4 regions of the Streptomyces flaveolus genome follow, and region 1 is predicted to be linked to each of the others. Evidence: riboswitches for the same ligand, from Rfam matches in the RefSeq annotation. Region 1 holds a riboswitch; each other region holds the start of a gene.

The links. Region 1 has a riboswitch for cyclic di-AMP ahead of ACIRG6_RS28125 (M23 family metallopeptidase). Riboswitches for the same ligand answer to the same signal wherever they lie in the genome.
Region 2: it holds a riboswitch for cyclic di-AMP, as region 1 does, so the genes downstream of both, ACIRG6_RS35805 (transglycosylase SLT domain-containing protein) here and ACIRG6_RS28125 (M23 family metallopeptidase) in region 1, are expected to answer to the same signal.
Region 3: it holds a riboswitch for cyclic di-AMP, as region 1 does, so the genes downstream of both, ACIRG6_RS14005 (M23 family metallopeptidase) here and ACIRG6_RS28125 (M23 family metallopeptidase) in region 1, are expected to answer to the same signal.
Region 4: it holds a riboswitch for cyclic di-AMP, as region 1 does, so the genes downstream of both, ACIRG6_RS19050 (M23 family metallopeptidase) here and ACIRG6_RS28125 (M23 family metallopeptidase) in region 1, are expected to answer to the same signal.

The regions. Positions count from the first base shown of each region.
Region 1 covers NZ_JBIWKU010000010.1:225,099-230,252, forward strand. Annotated here, with positions in the region: gene ACIRG6_RS28110 (bifunctional acetate--CoA ligase family protein/GNAT family N-acetyltransferase) at 1-1,477, opposite strand, end outside; gene ACIRG6_RS28115 (HPr family phosphocarrier protein) at 1,653-1,934, shown strand; gene ACIRG6_RS28120 (GntR family transcriptional regulator) at 2,052-2,744, opposite strand; gene ACIRG6_RS28125 (M23 family metallopeptidase) at 2,969-3,733, opposite strand; cyclic di-AMP (ydaO/yuaA leader) riboswitch at 3,746-3,909, opposite strand; gene ACIRG6_RS28130 (M16 family metallopeptidase) at 4,101-5,154, opposite strand, start outside.
Region 2 covers NZ_JBIWKU010000017.1:113,209-118,362, forward strand. Annotated here, with positions in the region: gene ACIRG6_RS35790 (glycosyltransferase) at 1-939, opposite strand, end outside; gene ACIRG6_RS35795 (GNAT family N-acetyltransferase) at 970-2,034, opposite strand; gene ACIRG6_RS35800 (HAD family hydrolase) at 2,269-3,078, shown strand; gene ACIRG6_RS35805 (transglycosylase SLT domain-containing protein) at 3,140-3,634, opposite strand; cyclic di-AMP (ydaO/yuaA leader) riboswitch at 3,638-3,806, opposite strand; gene ACIRG6_RS35810 (polyprenyl synthetase family protein) at 4,538-5,154, shown strand, end outside.
Region 3 covers NZ_JBIWKU010000004.1:162,944-168,097, reverse strand. Annotated here, with positions in the region: gene ACIRG6_RS14030 (1-deoxy-D-xylulose-5-phosphate synthase N-terminal domain-containing protein) at 1-35, shown strand, start outside; gene ACIRG6_RS14025 (aspartate aminotransferase family protein) at 36-1,421, shown strand; gene ACIRG6_RS14020 (helix-turn-helix domain-containing protein) at 1,498-2,154, shown strand; gene ACIRG6_RS14015 (DUF6126 family protein) at 2,151-2,270, shown strand; gene ACIRG6_RS14010 (tyrosine-protein phosphatase) at 2,296-3,093, opposite strand; cyclic di-AMP (ydaO/yuaA leader) riboswitch at 3,532-3,689, shown strand; gene ACIRG6_RS14005 (M23 family metallopeptidase) at 3,694-4,632, shown strand; gene ACIRG6_RS14000 (SGNH/GDSL hydrolase family protein) at 4,857-5,154, shown strand, end outside.
Region 4 covers NZ_JBIWKU010000005.1:567,724-572,877, reverse strand. Annotated here, with positions in the region: gene ACIRG6_RS19060 (PrsW family intramembrane metalloprotease) at 1-217, shown strand, start outside; gene ACIRG6_RS19055 (aldo/keto reductase) at 237-1,181, opposite strand; gene ACIRG6_RS19050 (M23 family metallopeptidase) at 1,334-2,365, opposite strand; cyclic di-AMP (ydaO/yuaA leader) riboswitch at 2,376-2,533, opposite strand; gene ACIRG6_RS19045 (PP2C family protein-serine/threonine phosphatase) at 2,794-3,996, opposite strand; tRNA gene ACIRG6_RS19040 (tRNA-Met) at 4,159-4,232, opposite strand; gene ACIRG6_RS19035 (dihydrofolate reductase family protein) at 4,285-5,154, opposite strand, start outside.

The DNA.
Region 1 (5,154 bases):
TCGTGTCGACGCGGATCACTCCGGCCTGCCGCAGCAGCGCGGAGACCGTGGCGTGCGGCAGCCGCGTCGCCCGGACGGCGTGGCCCTGCGGCGCGACACCGCCGTGCCGGGCGCCCTGCACCACGACCAGCGGCTTGACGGCCGCCGTGCGCCGGGCCAGGCGGGTGAACTTGCGGGGGTTGCCGATGGACTCCAGGTACATCAGCGCGACGTCGGTCTCCGGGTCGTCGTACCAGTACTGAAGGACGTCGTTGCCGGAGACGTCGGCCCGGTTGCCGGAGGAGACGAAGGTGGACACGCCGGTGACACCGGTCACCCCGCCGCCGCGCCGGTGCAGCCGGGAGAGCAGGGCGATCCCGATGGCGCCGGACTGGGCGAACAGGCCGATCCGGCCGGGGCGCGGCATCTCGGGGGCGAGGGAGGCGTTGAGCAGCACCTCGGGAGAGGTGTTGATGACGCCGAAGGCGTTGGGCCCGATGATCCGCATGCCGTACGTGCGCGCCTGGCGCACGAGGGCGCGCTGGCGTTCGCGTCCCTCGGGGCCGCTGTCGGCGTACCCGGCGGAGATCACGACGAGGCCCTGGACGCCGTGTTCGCCGCACTCGGTGACGACCTCGGGCACGTGCTGGGCGGGCACGGTGACGACGGCGAGGTCGACGGGGCCGTCGATGTCGCGCACCGAGCGGCGGGCGGGCACCCCGTCGAGTTCCTTCAGGTCCTCGGGGAAGGCCCGGTTCACGGCGTGGAGCCGGCCGGTGTAGCCCGCGTCCCGGATGTTGCCGAGGATGCTGCGGCCGACGCCGCCGGGGGTGCGGCCGGTGCCGATGACGGCGACGGAGCCGGGCTGGAGCAGGCGCTGCACCGAACGGCCTTCCGCGCGCTGCTCGCGCGCGTACTGCACGGCGAGCGAGCGGTCGGTGGGCTCGAGGTCGAACTCCAGGCGGACCACACCGTCCTCGAAGCTGCGCTTCTGGGTGTACCCGGCGTCCATGAACACCTTGATCATCTTGGTGTTCGCGGGCAGCACCTCGGCGGCGAAGCGGCGGATGCCGCGTTCCCGGGCAACGGCGGCGATGTGCTCGAGGAGCGCGGAGGCGACGCCCCGGCCCTGGTGGGCGTCCTGGACGAGGAAGGCGACCTCGGCCTCGTCGGCCGGGGAGGACGCGGGCGTTCCGCCGGCGCCGATCCGGTCGTAGCGTACGGTGGCGATGAACTCGCCGCCGATCGTGGCCGCGAGTCCCACCCGGTCCACAAAGTCGTGGTGCGTGAAGCGGTGGACGTCCTTGGCGGACAGGCGAGGGTACGGCGCGAAGAAGCGGTAGTACTTCGACTCGTCGGAGACCTGCTCGTAGAAGCTGACCAGGCGCTCGGCGTCATCAACGGTGATGGGGCGGACGCGCGCGGTGCCGCCGTCGCGCAGCACCACGTCGGCTTCCCAGTGGGCGGGGTACTCGTGCCGGTCCGACGAGGTCTGCATGGGCCCCAGAGTACGGCTCGCGTACGACAACGGCGCGGGGCAGTCTGTGGAGGACGGAAGGTCGGGCCGAGGCCGCGGTCCGACAACCACCCGGGGCGGCGCACAGCCGTCCGGCGATGCTTCACGATGTGGGAAACTGGTCTAGACAACCTGAACACCTGAAGGGCAGCAACACATGGCTGAGCGCCGCGTCAACGTCGGCTGGGCCGAGGGTCTCCACGCCCGCCCCGCCTCCATCTTCGTCCGAGCCGCCACGGCCACAGGCGTCCCGGTGACGATCGCCAAGGCCGACGGCAACCCCGTCAACGCGGCCTCCATGCTGGCCGTCCTGGGCCTGGGCGCCCAGGGCGGTGAGGAGATCGTCCTCTCCTCCGACGCCGAGGGCGCGGACGCCGCCCTCGACCGGCTGGCGAAGCTGGTCTCCGAGGGGCTCGAGGAGCTTCCCGAGACCGTCTGATGTGACGGCACACCGAAAAGGCCCGCCCGGATCACCGGGCGGGCCTTTTCCTGCCCTATTTCCGGGCAGCAAGAAATAGCCCCCTGAATTACCTCTCTTTTGTATACGGCACCCGTGTTAATGCCGCAGGCTCGGCATGTTTACGGGACGTTGCGCATTCCTCACACCGCCCGGGTGGTCGCCGGAGGCGAAGCGCAGCCGGTGCGCAGCCGCCGACCGCTCGACGTGCAGCGCCATGAGCGCCCGTGCGCGGTCGCCGTCGCCGCGCGCCACCGCGTCGACGACCGCGCCGTGCTCCGCCCAGTGCTCCACGGCACCGGTCGGCGCGTCCACGAGGTACATCCAGGCGATCTTGCGGCGCAGCTGGGTCAGCATCGCCGTGAGGGAGGGACTGCCGGCGGCCTGCGCGAGGGTCTCGTGGAACCAGCCGTCCAGCGCGCGCAGGTCCTCGCCCCGGCCCTGCCGGGAACGCTCCTGACCCAGCCTGACCAGGCCGCGCAGCACCTTGAGGTGGGCCTCGGTGCGGCGCCGGGCCGCGCGGGAGGCGCCGAGGGGCTCCAGCAGCGTGCGGGTCTCGAGCAGGTCGGCGGCCTCCTGCTCGGTCGGTTCCGCGACGCACGCGCCCGCGTGCCGCCGGGTCACCACGAAGCCCTCGGCCTCCAGGGTGCGCAGCGCCTCGCGGACGGGGACGCGGGAGACGCCGTAGCGGCGAGCGAGCAGTTCCTCGGTGAGCCGGCTGCCGCGCCCGTGGACACCGGCGACGATGTCGTCCCGGATCGCCGTGCACACCGAGTGCGCCGGAATAGGCATGTCCGACCTCCGTCTTGATCCCCGCGAAACGTCGACGATGGACGCGTGTTTCCGTGACTCTAGGCCAATGAGGCGCGCTTTCGGACGGGGGCCGGGAATTCAGGGAGATTTTTTGGACATTCACGGGCCGGAAACGAGGCAGGAAACCGGACCCGGACCGGGCCGGAAATCCGGAAGGCCCCGGCTCGGGAGCCGGGGCCTTCGGGGTGCCGTACCGTCCGTCGTCAGACGTTCACGCCGTGGGAGCGGAGGTAGGCGACGGGGTCCATGTCCGAGCCGTACTCGGGGCTCGTGCGGGCCTCGAAGTGCAGGTGCGGGCCGGTGACGTTGCCGGTGGCGCCGGAGATGCCGATCTGCTGGCCCGCATCGACCGACTGGCCGACCGAGACGCCGATGGACGACAGGTGTCCGTACTGGGTGTACGTGCCGTCGTGCATCCTGATCACGACCTGGTTGCCGTACGCGCCGCCCCAGCCGGCCTCGACGACGGTGCCGACGCCGACCGCGTGCACCGAGGTGCCGGTGGAGGCGTGGAAGTCGATGCCGGTGTGGCTGCCGGACGACCACAGGGAGCTGCCGGCCTGGTAGGCCGTGGACACGTAGGAGCCGGTGATCGGCGCGACGAAGGTGTTCAGGCGCTTGCGCTCCGCCTCGCGCGCGGCGCGCTCCTTGGCCTCGCGGGCCTCCTTGGCGGCCTCGGCGGCCCGCTCGCGCGCGGCCTCCATCGCCGCCTCGCGGGCGGCGGCGTCCAGGGCGGCCTGCTTCTGTGCGGTGGCCTGGGCGTCGATCTCGTGGGCGATGGAGTCGCCGATGGTGACGACCGGGGTGAGTCCGCTCTGCTCGACCTCGGGCTCGGCGGCGAGGGCCGGGGCCGCGAGGGTGCCGACGACGCCGGTGGTGGCGAGGGCCGCGACGCCCGCCGCGCGTGCGGTGGTGCGGTGCATGCGGCTGGGGCGGCGGTGCTTCCCGGTGGCGCGCGTGAACGCCATGTAGAGGCTGGTCCTTTCCTTCCCTCTCGCCTACCGGGTTAGCTGACGGGTTCGGAGCAGGAAGGTCTCCTACGGACCCCCTCGCCGGAGCGCGGGCGTCCGATTCACCCCAGGGACTGCGATGGGTCCCCGGCTCCCCTGGCTCGCGCCGTACGGGGACTCGGCGATGACTGTCCGGTGCCGCGGGTGCGGCGCACTGCCTGACGAACAGCCCGGATGACGCTAAACGCGGCTGTCTTCAATCCTCAAACGCAACTGGCTTTTTGTAGCGCACGCCACAGGGCAGACAGGCAGCCTCTCCCTCAATTCGGACATACGACGGCCCTGGTGACACTCCGGTCACCAGGGCCGTCGCACGCGCGTGCCGCTACTCGGCGGCCACGACCGTGACTTCGCCGATGCCGAGGGCCTCGACGGGCTCCTTGATCTGCGCCGCGTCGCCGACGAGGACCGTCACCAGACGGTCCACCGGGAAGGCGTTGACGACGGCCGCCGTGGCCTCCACGGTGCCGGTGGCGGCCAGTTGACGGTACAGCGTGGCCTGGTAGTCGTCGGGCAGGTGCTGCTCGACCTGGTCGGCCAGCGTGCTCGCGACGGCCGCGGCCGTCTCGTACTTCAGCGGCGCCACGCCCACCAGGTTCTGCACGGCGACGTCGCGCTCGGCGTCGGTGAGTCCGCCCTCGGCGAGCGTGCGCAGCACCGTCCACAGGTCCTGCAGCGCCGGGCCGGTGTTGGGCGTGTCGACCGAACCGCTGATGGCGAGCAGCGCGGCGCCCGTGCCGTCGGGCGCGGAACGCAGGACCTGCCCGAACGCCCGGACGCCGTAGGTGTAGCCCTTCTCCTCGCGCAGGACGCGGTCCAGGCGCGAGGTGAGGGTGCCGCCGAGGCAGTACGTGCCGAGGACCTGCGCGGGCCACACGCGGTCGTGCCGGTCGGCTCCGGTGCGGCCGATCAGCAGCTGCGTCTGGACGGCGCCGGGACGGTCCACGATGACGACCCGTCCGGTGTCGTCGGCGGTCACCGGCGGCACGGGGCGCGGCTCGGCGGCGGAGCCGGTCCACGCGCCGAGGGTGTCGCCGAGCAGCGCGTCGACGTCGACGCCGGTGAGGTCGCCGACGATCACGGCGGTGGCCGTGGCGGGGCGGACGTGCTTCTCGTAGAAGGCGCGGACGGCCGCCGCGTCGATGGCCGCGACCGTCTCCTCGGTGCCCTGGCGCGGGCGCGACATCCGCGAGTCGGCCGGGAACAGCTCCTTGGAGAGCTCCTTGGCGGCCCGGCGGGACGGGTTGGCCAGCTCGTGCGGGATCTCGTCGAGCCGGTTGCGCACCAGCCGCTCGACCTCGCTGTCGGCGAACGCGGGCGCCCTGAGCGCGTCGGAGACCAGGCCGAGGGCCTTGGCGAGCCGCGAGACCGGCACCTCC
Region 2 (5,154 bases), on a different contig from region 1:
GACGCGCACGAAGCCGTAGAGGTCGTCGCCGCCCCGCGCGGGTGTGCCCGCGCCGGTCGCCGGGTCGAAACCGCCGGCCGCACGCAGCGCCGCCGTACGGAAGGCCATGTTGGCGCCGGAGCCGAAGCGCCCCGCGGTGAACGGGAACAGCGGTTCGTCGGCGGGCGGGTGCTCCGGGTCGTACGTGCGCGGGGTGAAGCCTTTCGCGAAGCCGCCGTGGCTCTCCAGCAGCACCTGGGCCGGGGTGCGCAGCCGTGCCGGCAGGATCAGTCCCGTGGCACAGCCCAGGCGGGGGTCGGCGGCGAAGGGTGCGGTCAGCTCGGTGAGCCAGCGCGGGTCGGCGACCACGTCGTCGTCGGTGAAGGCGACGACCTCGCCCCGCACGGCGGCCAGGCCCCGGTTGTGGGCGATCGCGAGTCCGGGGACCGGCTCGCACACGTACCGCACGCGCTCGGCGTACTTCCGCTCGACCAGCTCCCGCGTCTCGTGGGTCACCGGGGCGTTGTCGACGACGACGATCTCGGCGTCCGGATGGTCCTGCGCGAGCAGGGAGTCGAGCGCGCGGGCGAGCTGCCCGGCGCGCTCCCGGGTGGCGACGACGACGCTGACGGACGGCGGTCGGGGCGGCGGGGCGGACGCGGGCCCGGACACCGGCGCGGGTGGCGCCGCGGGGTGCAGCCGCCGGGCGAGCCCGGCCAGCGTCCGCGTCGGATCCTCCCCCTGCGCCACCCGTCCGAGCAGCGTGCCCACGGGCCGGCCCCTCCTGCGGACCAGGACGAACACCGCGCCGGACGTCACCGGCGGGCTCCCCGGCCCCGGTCTGAGGTCGGCCTCCTCCTCGTCCCCGAGGTCCAGCTCGGCGACCTGCACCGGCTCGGTGCTCAGGAACCTCTCGATCTCCTGCCGTGTCTCCTGCCGCGCACGCCGTGCTCCGGCCATGCGCCCCACCCCCTTGTGGTTGCCCCTCCGTCACGACCGGCGCAGCCGGGCTGCCCCCTTCAGCGTGCGTGCCGCCAGCGACGCCAGCCGCGGCCGGTCGCGCACGAAGCTGTGCGCGCGGCGGGCCGGCTCGCGGCCGAGCCACTGCAGCGCGGCGCCCGTCCCCGGGCGCGTCGCCGTTCCCTCGTACACGGGCAGTTCGCCGGTCTTGAGCGAGTCCTTGTACTCCGCCGCGCCCCGCCCCATGTCGAGCAGGCCGATGCCCTCGGCGGCGGCGGCCTCGGCCATCCGCAGATGCAGCACCAGCCCCGGCGAGTACTTCGCGAAGTCCGGGTCGTACGCCGGGAACCAGCAGGCCAGGACCGACGCCGAGCGCAGCCCGAAGTGGGCGGCGACGGGCCGGTCGCCGGCGTAGAGCACGGACAGCGTCCCCGTGCACTCGGGCGCCCGGGTCTCGGCGAGCCGCCCGACGAGCCGGGTGATCCACTCCTGTGCGAAGCGGTCCCGGCGTCCCGTCCTGCGGTACTGCGCCGACTTCCACTCCATGAGCGTGCGCAGCGCGGCCGGTTCACGCTCGTCGAACACGAAGCGCACGTCCCCGACCTGCCGGCCGAGCCTGCGCTCCTTGGCGAGGGTGGTCTTCAGGAACTTCGGGGACTGGGCGCGCAGCACGCTCTCGTACGCCTCGTACCCCTTCTCCACGTCGATGACGTAGGAGGTGTGCTCCTCGGCGGCGTACGGTACGAACAGGCCCTGCTCGGCCTCCAGATTGTCGAAGGCGAGGCTCGACAGGGAGCAGTCCCGCAGCAGTTGGCGGGTGTCCGGGACGAGACCCGGCCGCAGCACCGCGCCCTGGCAGTCCGAGACGCCGAGCCCGATCGCCCGGCCCTGGCCCAGCGGCCCGCGCTCGTGCGGCAGGAAACCGGCGGCCTCACCGCCCTCGTACAGCACCGCCACCCGCGCCCCGGCCCGCACCCGGCCCACGACGTCGGTGAACTCCGGCTCCATGAACGGATTGCGTGGCGACCTCGATGCGGCGCGCAGCGCGCGCCAGCGCTCCCGTTCCCCCTCGCTCAGCTCCTCCGGCCTGAGCACACGTACACGTCCGCCGTTCAACCCGACCCCCCGATCAAGTCCCCCCTGGACAAAAGGAAGGTACCCCCGGGGCAGCCCGGAGGGTAGAAGGCAGAGCATGTTGTTGCCAACTGGTGCACAGGCCTTTAACTGCCTTTAGACGATGTTGTGTCAGGTTTCGGACACCTGCGAACGTCCTCGTGCGCATCCGGTCGTGGGTGAGTCGGACAGGTGCGGTGTCCGTATTCTCTGATCATGGACCGCACCGCATATGCCCTCGTCGCCACCGACCTCGACGGAACGCTGCTGCGCGGCGACGACACCGTCTCCGACCGGTCGCTGGCCGCGCTGGCACGGGCGGCCCGGGTCGGAGCGCGGCACCTGGTGGTGACGGGGCGCCCGGCACCGAGGGTCCGCTCCCTGCTCGACGGCCTCGGCTGCACGGGGCTCGCGGTGTGCGGGCAGGGCGCGCAGGTGTACGACGCCGGCGCCCACCGGATGCTGTGGTCGGTCACCCTGGACCGGGAACTGGCGGAGACCGCGCTCGGCAAGATCGAGGCGGAGGTGGGGGAGGTGTACGCCGCGGTCGACCAGGACGGGGTCGACGGGCTGACGCTCATCGAGCCGGGTTATCTGATGCCCCACCCGACGCTGCCCGCGGTGCGGGTCGAGCGGCGCGACGAGCTGTGGAGCGCGCCGATCAGCAAGGTGCTGCTGCGCCACCCGGACCTGTCCGACGACGAGCTGGCGGCGACGGCGCGCGCGGTGGTCGGTTCGCTCGCGACGGTCACGATGTCGGGGCCGGGGACGGTGGAGCTCCAGCCGTGCGGTGTCACCAAGGCGACCGGTCTGGCGCTCGCCGCCGAACACCTGGGGCTGAGCCGGCGGCGGACGATCGCCTTCGGGGACATGCCCAACGACATCCCCATGTTCCACTGGGCGGCCCGCGGGGTCGCCATGGCGGGCGCCCACCCCGAACTCAAGGCGGTCGCGGACGAGGTCACCACGACGAACGAGGACGACGGCGTGGCCGTCGTCCTCGAACGGATCTTCGGAGCCTCCTGACACGCCCGGCGTGCGCCGGTACAGCTCAGTCGGTCCGGTTGTGTCCTGCTGCGGAGTCGGCTCAGTACGCGCCGAAGACGTTGTCGATCGAGCCGTAGCGGTCGGCCGCGTAGTTGCAGGCGGCGGTGATGTTGGCGACCGGGTCGTACGAGTCCCAGGAGGTGCCGGCGACGTGGTACGCCTGGAAGGTCGGGTCGATCACCTGGAGCAGGCCCTTGGACGGGGTGCCGTTGATCGCGTTGATGTCCCAGTTGTTGATGGCCAGCGGGTTGCCGGACGACTCGCGCATGATGTTGCGGTGGATGCCGTCGTACGAGCCGGGAATCCCGTGCTGGGCCATGATGTCCAGCGACTCGCGGATCCAGCCGTCGAGGTTGTCCGGGTACGCCGTCGTCGCCGTGGTGGCGGCGGTGGTCGTGGCGGCCGGGGTGGCGGCGGACGCGGTGGCGGCGCCGATGAGCGGCAGGGCGAGCACGGCGGCGCCGGTGCCGGCGACGGCGAGCTTGCGGGCGAGGCGGCTGGTTCGAGCGTGACGGTTCTGACCGATGGCAGGCATGTGTGTGTCCCTCTCCAACGCCTGCGAGGTGAGCTGTCGGGTTCGGGCGGGGAGGTGCCCGGCCGCGCCCTGACGGGCACGGCTTCACCCCGAGCCGCTCCGGTGGTTTCCGGCGCGGCGACTTACCTGGGTCCCCCGCTCCTGCCTGCGAGTGTCTCGGTGGATGACTGTGCGTCGGGCGGTGGCAGGATTCGGCGTCCGCCTGACAGGCCGGGAACGTATGCGAGAGCACATGTCCGGAACAAGTGCAGGAATCACTCGACGCGCCTGTTGACCTTGGTCTGGGGGTTTTGGGGTACTTGATCCTTTGCGAATGCCAAGGCTCAACTCGCCTACGGGGCAAAGGGCCGGCGGGGGTCGCGGCGGAGGTGCGGCGAGGGGGTCGGCGGACGCGGTGGAGTGAGCCAACTCACGGGCCTCAACAAGGGCGGCAAATCGGGCATTAGGGCCAACTGGTGGCCAACCGTCCACCGGTGGCGGGCCGTTTGGGTGGGGAGCCGGGGCGGGGCTGTCGGCCGGGTGTGTGGGTCCTGTGCCGCGCCCGGCCCTCGACGGCTCGGACCGGTGTTCCGTCGTGTCGTGCGGGCACCCGTTCGGAGCGGGGCGCGGATGCCGAACGGGTGACGTTCTCGGGGTGCGGTCCGTTGGGAGGAGTGGTGGGATCTTCGGTGGCGGCTTCCGGCGTGCCGTGTCCTGATGCGCGCCTCTCTGGCGATGTCGACCGATATCTGCTCATATCACCTGATCAAAAACATACCGTGCATGATCCGATACCGACCGGCCTGTAACGGTGGGCGCTAGCGGTGATCGAAACGTGACCGGATACGCTGACTTGAGTGGTGGCAGCGACCTATCGACAAACCAGGTAATCGCCAGTAGACACCAGCAGACAGGAGACCCCTCGTGACCGTCGTCGGGCCGTTCGGGCTGAGCGTGCGGGACCAGGCTCTGGAAGCCGATGTCCAGACCGGATTGGCGGCCGTCGAGGAAGGGTTGCTTGAGGCAACCAAGAGTGAGGTGCCGTTCATCACGGAGGCCGCCCAGCACCTGGTGCGGGCCGGGGGGAAGCGGTTCCGGCCGCTGCTGGTGATGCTCGCCTCCCGGTTCGGTGACCCCTACGCGCCCGGCATCGTGCCCTCGGCCGTGGTCGTCGAGCTGACCCACCTCGCCACGCTGTACCACGACGACGTGATGGACGAGGCCGCCGTGCGCCGCGGAGTGCCCAGCGCGAACACCCGCTGGGGCAACTCGGTCGCGGTCCTCACCGGCGACTTCCTGTTCGCCCGTGCCTCCCAGATCCTCGCCGACCTCGGCCCCGAGGCCGTCCGGGTGCAGGCCCTGGCGTTCGAGCGGCTCGTCACCGGCCAGATCCTGGAGACCGCGGGGCCCCAGGACGGACGGGACCCGGTCGACCACTACCTCGACGTACTCGGCGGCAAGACGGGATCGCTGGTCGCGGTCTCCTGCCGGTTCGGCGCGATGATGTCCGGCGCCGACGAGACGGTCGTCGACGTGCTCAC
Region 3 (5,154 bases), on a different contig from region 1:
GCCGGATCGTCATGCCAGGGCAAGGAGAGAACTGAATGACCAAGGAGTTCGACCTCGGCGCGCTGCTGGCCGAGCGTGGCGCCGAGCGGTACGAGCTGCACGCGAAGCACCTCAACCACCAACTGCCGCGCATGCTGCGCACCATCGGCTTCGACAAGGTGTACGAGCGGGCCGAGGGCGCGCACTTCTGGGACACGGACGGCAACGACTACCTGGACATGCTCGCCGGGTTCGCCGTGATGGGCCTGGGCCGCCACCACCCCGTCGTCCGCAAGGCCCTGCACGACGTCCTCGACGCCTCGCTGGCCGACCTGACCCGCTTCGACTGCCCGCCGCTGCCCGGACTGCTGGCCGAGCGGCTGCTCTCCTACAGCCCCCACCTGGACCGCGTCTTCTTCGGCAACAGCGGCACGGAGGCCGTGGAGACCGCGCTGAAGTTCGCCCGGTACGCGACCGGCAGGCAAAGGATCCTCTACTGCACGCACGCCTTCCACGGGCTGACCACCGGCTCGCTGTCCGTGAACGGCGAGAGCGGCTTCCGGGACGGCTTCGCCCCGCTGCTGCCGGACACCGTCGTGCCGCTCGGCGACCTCGATACCCTGGCCCGCGAGCTGATGAAGGGCGACGTGGCCGCGCTGATCGTCGAGCCGATCCAGGGCAAGGGCGTCCACGAGGCCCCGCCCGGCTATCTGCGGGCCGCGCAGGAGCTGCTGCGCCGGCACAAGGCGCTGCTGATCGCCGACGAGGTGCAGACGGGCCTCGGCCGGACCGGGAAGTTCTACGCCTACCAGCACGAGGACGGCGTCGAGCCGGACCTGGTGTGCGTGGCCAAGGCGCTGTCCGGCGGCTATGTGCCGGTGGGGGCCACGCTGGGCAAGGAGTGGATCTTCAAGAAGGTGTACTCCTCGATGGACCGGGTGCTGGTCCATTCGGCGAGCTTCGGGGCCAACGCGCAGGCCATGGCCGCCGGGCTCGCGGTGCTGTCGGTGATGGAGAACGAGGAGATCGTGGCGAACGCCGCCGCCGTGGGCGAACGCCTCAAGACCCGGCTGACGGAGCTGGTGGACCGCTACGAGCTGATCGCCGACGTCCGGGGCAGGGGACTGATGATCGGCATCGAGTTCGGCCGGCCGAGGTCGCTGAGGCTGCGCAGCCGCTGGACGATGCTGCAGGCCGCCAGGAAGGGACTGTTCGCGCAGATGGTGGTGGTGCCGCTGCTGCAACGGCATCGGATCCTGACGCAGGTGTCCGGCGACCACCTGGAGGTGATCAAGCTGATCCCGCCGCTGATCATCGACACTTCGGACGTGGACCGCTTCATCGACGCCTTCACCGAGGTGATGGAGGACGCGCACAACGGCGGCGGCCTGATGTGGGACTTCGGGAAGACACTGGTCAGGCAGGCGGTGGCGAACCGCTAGCCGCCGGGGACCGACCCTGTTTTGCCTGTGAGGCAACAAAATTGCCTCGCGGGCAAAACTGGGGCTGAATGGAGGCATGACCTCCTCGAACGACCCCACGGAGGAACCGGTGGAGGAACCGGCGGACGCCGTGACCTCCGTGGTCGCCCCGCAGCTGCGCGCCCTGCGGCGCCGTGCGGCCCTCACCCTGGAGGCGGCGGCCCGCGCCGCCGGGCTGTCGCCCGCGCACCTCTCCCGGCTGGAGACCGGGCAGCGCCAGCCCTCGCTGCCGATGCTGCTCTCGCTCGCCCGCGTTTATGGTACGACCGTCTCGGAGCTGCTCGGCGAGACGGCCGCGGACCGGGACGCCGTCGTGCGGGCCGGGGACATGGAGCCGACGGCCGCCGGCGGCTGGACGTACTGGCAGGCCGGCGGTTCCGGCCGCGGGATGCAGGCCCTGCGCGTCCGTGTGCCGCACGGCTCCCAGGGCGACATCGTGCGCGTGCACCCCGGTGAGGAGTGGCTCTACGTCCTGCGGGGCCGGCTGCGGCTGCGCCTCGGGGACGCCGCGCACCTGCTCGGCCCGGGCGACAGTGCGCACTTCGACTCCCTGACCCCGCACCGGATCGCCGCCCAGGACGCCGACGGGCTGGAGCTCCTCTTCGTCCACACCCTGCTGCAGAGCCCCACGGCGGCGCTGTGCCTGGGGCCCGTCACCACACCGACCCTTCACACCGCAGGAGAGATGCCATGAGCACGATCCAGGACAAGCTCCCGCGCGCCCTGTGGGTGCGACTCCTCATCTACATCGCCCTCGGGCACGTCGTCGCGGGCTTCCTCTTCCTGCTCTTCGAGGTGGGCGCCAAGTAGCCGGCCGGCACCGTGAGCGGGTGGCTCAGTCCAGCATCCGCTCGCGCAGCCGCTCCCGGATCTCCGGGGTGACGCCGAGCCCGTTCTCCAGGTAGGTGTCGACCCCGCCCCAGGTCTCCTCGACGGTCTCGAAGGCCGCCGTCAGGTACTCGGCGCGCGCGTCGAACAGGGGGCTGAGCAGCTCCATGACCTCGGGGGAGTAGGCCGAGGCGGCGGAGCTGCTGCGGCGCACCTTGTAGCGGCGGTGCGTCGCGTTCGACTTCAGGTAGTCCTCCACGATGGCGTCCCGCTGCACGCCCAGGGCGAGCAGGGTGATCGCGATCGACAGGCCCGCGCGGTCCTTGCCGGCCGCGCAGTGCATCAGCGCGGGGACGCTGTCCTCGGCGAGCGCGTGCAGCACCCGGGAGTGCTCCGCCGTGCGCTCCTTGATGATCGTGCGGTAGGAGGTGATCATCCGGTTCGCGGCCTGGCCGTCCGCCAGGATTCCGCGGAGCTGGTCGAGGTCGCCGTCGCGGACCATCTTCCAGAACTCGGCGCCGTCGGCCGGATCACTCAGCGGCAGGTTCACATTGCGCACGCCCGGCAGCTCGACGTCCGGGCCCTCGAGCTTCTGGTCGGCGGCGTTGCGGAAGTCGAAGATCGTGTGCAGTCCCAGCGAGGCGAGGAACGCGGCGTCGTCCCCGGTGGCGTGCGCGAGGTGACCGCTGCGGAACAGCACCCCGTGGCGCACGCGCCGCCCGTCCACGGTCGGCAGTCCGCCCACGTCCCGGAAGTTGCGCACGCCGGCCAGCTCGGGTTCGGTCGACGGGACCTGCTGCGTCACGGGGGCTCCTCCCACTCCGCCCCGCCGGCGCTGCTCGTCGACGGGCGCCCAGCCGACGATACGGCATCCCTTGCCTGCGGCAACGAGTCACCCAAGGCCGACCGGCAGGTCCGGCTGCTGGGTATTTGGGCTGTCTGCCCGAATTGGTCCCTTCATTCCAACTCGTATGGAAATGAGGGGTGCTGGAGTGTCTCCCGTGAGCAGCGTCATAGAGGTGACCGTCCGTTGCCCGTCATGTTCACGTAATGCATGCGCTTATCAAGGCGCTTTGCGGAAAAGGACGCTCGCGGAATCCACGGAGTGTGACCGCCCGTTCCTCCAAAGGATCAAGCGAAACACCTGTCCGCGAAACCTCTCGCTTGTCCGTTCGCATCTTGGTCGCTTACGTTCACCACCGATCCGGACGGACGCCTAATCCTGCCGCCGACCGGAGCCCGCACTCGTCCACCACCCGTACACGGCAGGAGCGGGGGACCCACAGGTAAAACCGCCTGTTCCGGTTCCCGGAACGGCTCGGGGTAAAGCCGCGGCATGACGCGGCCGGGCATCTCCAGCCCGCACCCGACAGCTCACCTCGCAGGCGCCGGAGAGGAATTCGCCATGCCCGCGAAGGGTAAGCACCGCCGTACCAAGGCCCAGCGCCTCACCCGCACCATCGCCGTCGCCGGTACCGGTGGCGCCGCGCTCGCGCTCCCGCTGATGGGTGCCGCCGCCGCCAACGCCGCTCCCGCGCACTCCGTCGCCGGACAGTCCGTCCAGTCCGTCGCGACCGGCGCGCAGAAGTCGGCCGACAAGAGCTCGGCCTCGCACACCTACGTCGTGAAGAGCGGCGACTACCTCTCGAAGATCGCCGACGAGCAGCACGTCGACGGCGGCTGGAAGAAGCTCTACTCGGACAACCGCGAGGCCGTCGGCTCCGACCCGTCGCTCATCCACCCGGGTCTCAAGCTGTCGATCGGCCAGAAGGCCGCGGCCGGCAGCGCCAAGTCCTCGCCGTCCTCGGAGAAGTCCGCCGAGAAGCCGGCCCAGGCCGAGAAGTCCTCCGCGCAGTCCGCCGAGAAGTCGTCGGACACCGCGAAGACCTCCGCGTCGACGTCCTCCGGCGCGAGCGCCCAGTCCGCCGGCACCACCAGCGGCTACACCACCCCGGTGGCCGGCGCCGGCGTCGGCACCCCGTACCACCAGTCCGGCAGCATGTGGTCCAGCGGCTACCACACCGGCACCGACTTCGTCGTCCCGACCGGCACCTCCCTGAAGGCCGTCGGCGCGGGCACGGTCGTCTCCGCCGGCTGGGGCGGCGCGTACGGCAACCAGGTCGTCATCAAGCTCGCCGACGGCTACTACGCCCAGTACGCCCACCTGTCCTCGCTCTCCGTCTCCGCCGGCCAGTCCGTGACCGCCGGTCAGCAGATCGGTCTCTCCGGCGCCACCGGCAACGTGACCGGACCGCACCTGCACTTCGAGATCCGCACCACGCCGGACTACGGCTCCGACGTGGACCCGGTCGCCTACCTGCGCTCGCACGGCGTCTCCATCTGACGACCGTCCCGCGCAGTACCCGCGCCACCGAAGGCCGGACCCCGATCCCCGGGTCCGGCCTTCGGTGCGTCCGTCATCGGGCTTTGCTTATTCCTGAGTTGGCGAACACTTTAGGAGTGGCTTTTCTCACCGCCCGTCAACCCTTTCCTACGGTCGCGTAGGTCACATTCCAGGGTGAATCATGGGCCGATGTGGCAGACGATTCGAAGAGTGACAGCAGAGCAGTGATCGGGTCGTACGTGGCGGTGGGGGACAGCTTCACCGAGGGCGTCGGCGACCCCGGCCCCGACGGGGCGTTCGTCGGCTGGGCCGACCGGTTCGCCGTACTGCTCGCGGACCGGCGCCCCGAGGGCGACTTCACGTACACGAACCTCGCCGTACGCGGCAGGCTGCTCGACCAGATCGTGGCGGAGCAGGTCCCCCGGGCGGTCGAACTCGCGCCGGACCTGGTCTCGTTCTGTGCCGGCGGCAACGACATCATCCGGCCCGGCACCGATCCCGACGAGGTGGCCGAACGGTTCG
Region 4 (5,154 bases), on a different contig from region 1:
GCGCCGGCGGGAGACGGCGCGCCCGGCACTGGACCACGCGGCGCGGGCCACGGCGCCGCCCGTCCCCGTGGCCGTACCGCCCTGGCCGGTGTACGGGCCGCACGCGGCGCCCGCGCCCGCCCCGTACACCGCACAGGCCCCGTACATCACCTCGTACGCCACGCCCGCCTACGCCCCCCGCACCGCGTACCCGCCCCAGAACCCGTACCGGACGTAGCGGCAGCCCAGAAGGCTCCTCAGGCGGACGCCTCCGTCAGCCTGAGCACCTCCGCCTCCGTCAGCTTCAGATCCGCCACACCCAGCAGCGCCGGCAGCTGCTCGACCGTCCGGGCGGACGCGATCGGCGCGGCCACCGTCGGCTGGGCCGCCAGCCAGGCCAGGGCCACCGTGGCGACCGGCACGCCGTGGGCCTCGGAGATCTCGTCCAGGGCCGTGAGCACCCGCCGGCCGCGCTCGCTCTCCAGGTGCTTGGCGGCACCGCCCGCCCGCGGGCTGTCGACGGCCGTACCGGGCCGGTACTTGCCGGTGAGGAAGCCGGACGCGAGGGCGTAGTACGGAACGGCGGCCAGACCGGCCCGCTCGGCGAGGTCGCGCAGCTCGCCCTCGTACGTGTCGCGCGAGACCAGGTTGTAGTGGGGCTGCAGGGCCACGTACCGGGCGAGGCCCTCGCGGTCGGAGAACTCCAGGGACGCCGCGAGCCGCTCGGCCGTGATGTTGGAGGCGGCGATGTGCCGGACCTTGCCCGCGCGCACCAGATCGTCGAGCGCGCCGATGATCTCCTCGACCGGCACCTCGGGCTTGTCGAAGTGGGTGTAGTAGAGGTCGATGTGGTCGGTGCCCAGGCGGCGCAGCGAGGCGTCGGCCGCCGCCTTGATGTTGGCGGCGGACAGGCCGGGGTACTCCGGGTGCTGGCTGACCTTCGTGGCGATGACGACGTCGGCGCGGTTGCCGCGCGCCGCGAGCCACTTGCCGATGAGGGTCTCGGACTCGCCGCCGCTGTTGCCCTCGACCCACGCGGAGTAGGAGTCGGCGGTGTCGACGAAGTTGCCGCCTGCGGCGGTGTAGGCGTCGAGGACGGCGAAGGAGGTGTCCTGGTCGGCGGTCCAGCCGAAGACGTTGCCGCCGAGGGCGAGCGGGAAGACCTCGAGGTCGGAGGAGCCGAGTTTGCGCAGAGAAGTCATGTTCTACAACAACACGCGCCTCGGAACTGGTCATTCCGCGGGGCGCCGAGAACGGACGCAAAGTTCGCGCAAACCGGCAGCCCTGACGTCGGGGGGTCGCCGTCAGGACCACCGGGATCCAGAGGTGGGCGTCCCTTCCGGACGCCCTGTTCTCAGGGGGTGAGGCCCTTGTCCTGCAGCCATGCCGCCGGGTCGACCCCGCCCTCGGCACCGCCGACGTGGACCTCGAAGTGGAGGTGCGGGCCGGTGACGTTGCCCGTGGCGCCCACGCGGCCGATGACGTCGCCGGTGCTGACCTCCTGGCCGACGCTGACGTTGATCGACGACTGGTGGCAGAACCACAGTTCGGTGCCGTCGTCCAGGGTCAGGATCGTGCGGTAGCCGTAGGAGCCGGCCCAGCCCGCCTCGGTGATCGTGCCGGTGTGCACGGCCTTGATGAGGGTGCCCGTGGGCGCGGCGAAGTCGAGGCCGGTGTGGTGGCCGGAGGACCACATGGAGCCGGCCTGACCGAAGGTGGAGGTGATCGTGTACGAGGAGGTCGGCAGCGTGAACTGCTTGGCCAGCTCGGCGAGCCGCTCGGCCTCGGCCTTCTTCGCGGCCTCCTCCTCCGCCTTCTTCTTGGCGGCGGCGGCCTTGGCCTCGGCCTCCTTCTCCGCCTTGGCGGCGGCCTCGGCGGCCTCCTTCTCGGCCTTGGCGGCGGCCTCTGCCGCGGCCTTGGTCTCGACCTGGACCTGCTGCTGCTCGGCCTGCTGCATGATGCGCGCCCGCAGGACCTCACCGGCGTCGGTGGTGCCCTCGGCGGTGTCGGTGGTGGTCGCGCCGATGCCGCTGAGCGGGGTGGCGGAACCCTCGGGCTCCGGTTCGTCGTCGGAGATGAGCGAGCCGACGTTCGGCAGGTCGGGCATCGAGATCGACACCGGCGGCTTGCCGGTCTGGGCGCTCGCCATGCCGCCCGCTCCGACGGCCGCTATGACGCCGACGCCGAGGACGGTGGAGCTGCGGGCGAGTCCGCCGCGCTGCTTGGCGACGCGGTGCCGGCCGCGTACGGGACGGATGGAGTCCGCGGTGGGGTTCCACTCCTCCCAGGGGCCCTCTTCGGCACGGTAGCCGTCGTAGCCGAAGGTTTCGGTGTCGTGCGTGCTCGGCACGAACGGGGCCTCGGGGGCAGGCCGGTTGGACGCCACGTGGGCGTACTCCTTTCCTTCCTTCCGCCTACCGGGTTAGCTGACGGGTTCGGAGCAGGAAGGTCTCCTACGCGCGTATACGCGCCGTGTCTCCACGGCGGCATACGCCCGATTCACCCCAAAGTGGTGGTTCCCCGGTTCCCTCGCGGGATTCGGCGCGTGCGCACGGAGCCGCCTTCTGTGACGGCTGGGACGACCGCGCTGCGTTATCGAACGTTAATAGACGCGAGGTGCTGATTCCAAGCCGTTCTGTCTGATCATTAAGGATTCCGGCCGGGACGTACATCTCACGAAGGGCCAAAACCGGGCGAGTTGACCGCCTCTCAGATCACGACTTCACATCACGCGTTTATGACGGTGTGTCAGTTGTTATGCGGAGGGCGGTCGTGTCGTCACCGCCGGTGATACTGATCAAGGTCGTCGCCCGCTCAGGGCCGACGGCGTACGGCGAGCAGCGCCATGTCGTCCGTGGTGCCGCCCCCGGCGTGCCGGCGCACCTCGTCGGCGAGGGTGTCGAGCAGGTGGGCCGGGTGCCGGAAGACGCGGCCGGTCAGTCGCGCGTGGGGGTCGTAGAACCGGCCGTGGGCGTCGCGGGCCTCGGACAATCCGTCGGTGTACAGCAGCAGCGTGGCACCGCCGGGGAAGTCGGCCTGCTCCGCCCGGTCGGGCCACACCCCCAGTTCGCCCATCCCGAGCGGCAGAGCGAACTCCCCGGCCTGCACCGGGTGCACGGTGCCGTCGGCGTGCAGCAGCAGCGGCGGCGGGTGGCCGCGGTTGACGACGCGGACGACCCCGTCGCCGTGCGGGAGTTCGGCGAGGACGGCGGTGGTGAACCCCTCGAACGCGTCCAGCCCGTCCCGCCGGGTGCCCTCGCGCGCCAGCGCCCGCTCCAGCCGCTGCGCGACCGCCTCCAGCGTCGCCTCCTGCTCGGCGGCCTCCCGGAAGGCACCGATGACCACGGCGACGGCGGCCACCGCGCCCATGCCCTTGCCGCGCACGTCGCCGACGATCAGCCGCACACCGCGCGCGCTGTCCTGCACCGCGTACAGGTCGCCGCCGATGAAGGCGTCGGCCTGCGCCGCCTCGTAGCAGGCGGCGATCTCGAAGCCGCCGATCCGCTCGGCGGGCTCGGGCAGCACGGCGCGCTGGGCGGCCTCGGCGATCTCGCGGGCGGAGGCGAGGCGCTCGTCGGTGCGGCGGACGAAGGCGTTCACGAAGACGGCGAGGGCGGCGACCGTCGCGATGGTGATCAGTTCGGTGAGCGAGTCCACGTAGTGGATGACGCCCTTGCTCAGCTGGAGCCCGATGACGGTGGCGATCACTGCGGCACCGGTGAGCACGGTGCCGCGACGTGAGTAGAGGGGTGCCGCGACCAGGGGCGCGGCCGTCCAGAGGGGCCCCGCGGTGAAGTACCGGGGGGTGAAGAGGTCGTAGAGGACGGCCACGGCGATCAGCAGGACGGGGAGCAGGCGCACGAAGGTCCGGCCGTACGGGGGTCGCCGCCGCGCCGGCCGGACGGGCGGTACGGGCATCGGGGCGGCGCCGAGACCGGGGTCGGGCACGGGGTCGCCGGGCAGCCGGCCACCGGCCCTGGCATACGGTGCCTCGTCGTCCACGTCACCTGGCCGCACCACTCGTCTCCCGCCCCCCTGCACGTCCACGCCGCTTGCCGTCCCGCCTTCCAGGTTTCCCGGAGGAGGGGCGGGGAGCGAGCCGTGAGGGCCGGTCGGGTGACGCAGACGCAAACACACCGAAGGCCGGAATCCTTATGGATTCCGGCCTTCGGCCTTGAGTAGCGGGGACAGGATTTGAACCTGCGACCTCTGGGTTATGAGCCCAGCGAGCTACCGAGCTGCTCCACCCCGCGTCGTTGTGTCTCCAGTGTACGTCATGTCGGGGGCGGAACGCACACGCGTATCTCAGGGGCCCAGCAGGTGACGGTTCGGACCCTTCGCCGCCGCCTCGTGTTCCGGCAGGACGACGACGACGGCACCCCCGGCGGCGAGCACCCCGCTGCCGTCGGCCCCCGGCACGAACGTGTCCGGCTCCCGCCAGGCCGTGACCACCCGGCGTACCCCGGCGTCGAGGATCAGCCGGGCGCAGGGGGCGGGCCGGGAGGCACGGCGGGCGCACGGTTCCAGGCTGCTGTAGACCGTGGCGGTCCTGAGCCGCGGATCGGCCGGGTCGGTCTTGGCGAGCGCGGCCTCCTCGGCGTGCACGACCGGGTCGCCGCCCTCCCGCGAGTGGCCGCGCGCGAGCTCCGTCCCGTCGGCGGCGACGACCACCGCCCCCACGCTGAACGCCGTGCCGGAGGGCGGGCACAGCTCGGCCAGCTCGCAGGCGAGCGCCAGCCAGTGCCGGTCGGCGGCGGACACGTGAGCGGCGGCGCCCGGGGCGGTCGGCCGGTAGCGCATGAGCACGACGTCCTCGATCCGCCGCGTCTCCACCAGCCGGAGCCGCCCGCGCTGGTAGTCGCCGGGCCCGAACAGCCGGGGAGCGTCCGGGTCGCCGACGAACAGCGGGGCGAGGACGAGCTGCAGCTCGTCGGCGAGCCCCTGCTGCAACAGGCGGCTGTGCACGGTCCCCCCGCCCTCCACCATCAGCCGCCGCACTCCCCGCCGGTCGTGCAGGTGCTCCAGCGCCGCCCGCCACTCGAACGATTCCCCGAGCGGTACGACGTCGGCGGCGAGCCCGAGCGCGTGGGCCCGCCGGGCGCCCTCGTCGGTGGTCAGGAGGACCTTGTCGCCGCCGGTGTGCCAGAAGGCCGCCGTGGGGTCCAGCTCGCCCGA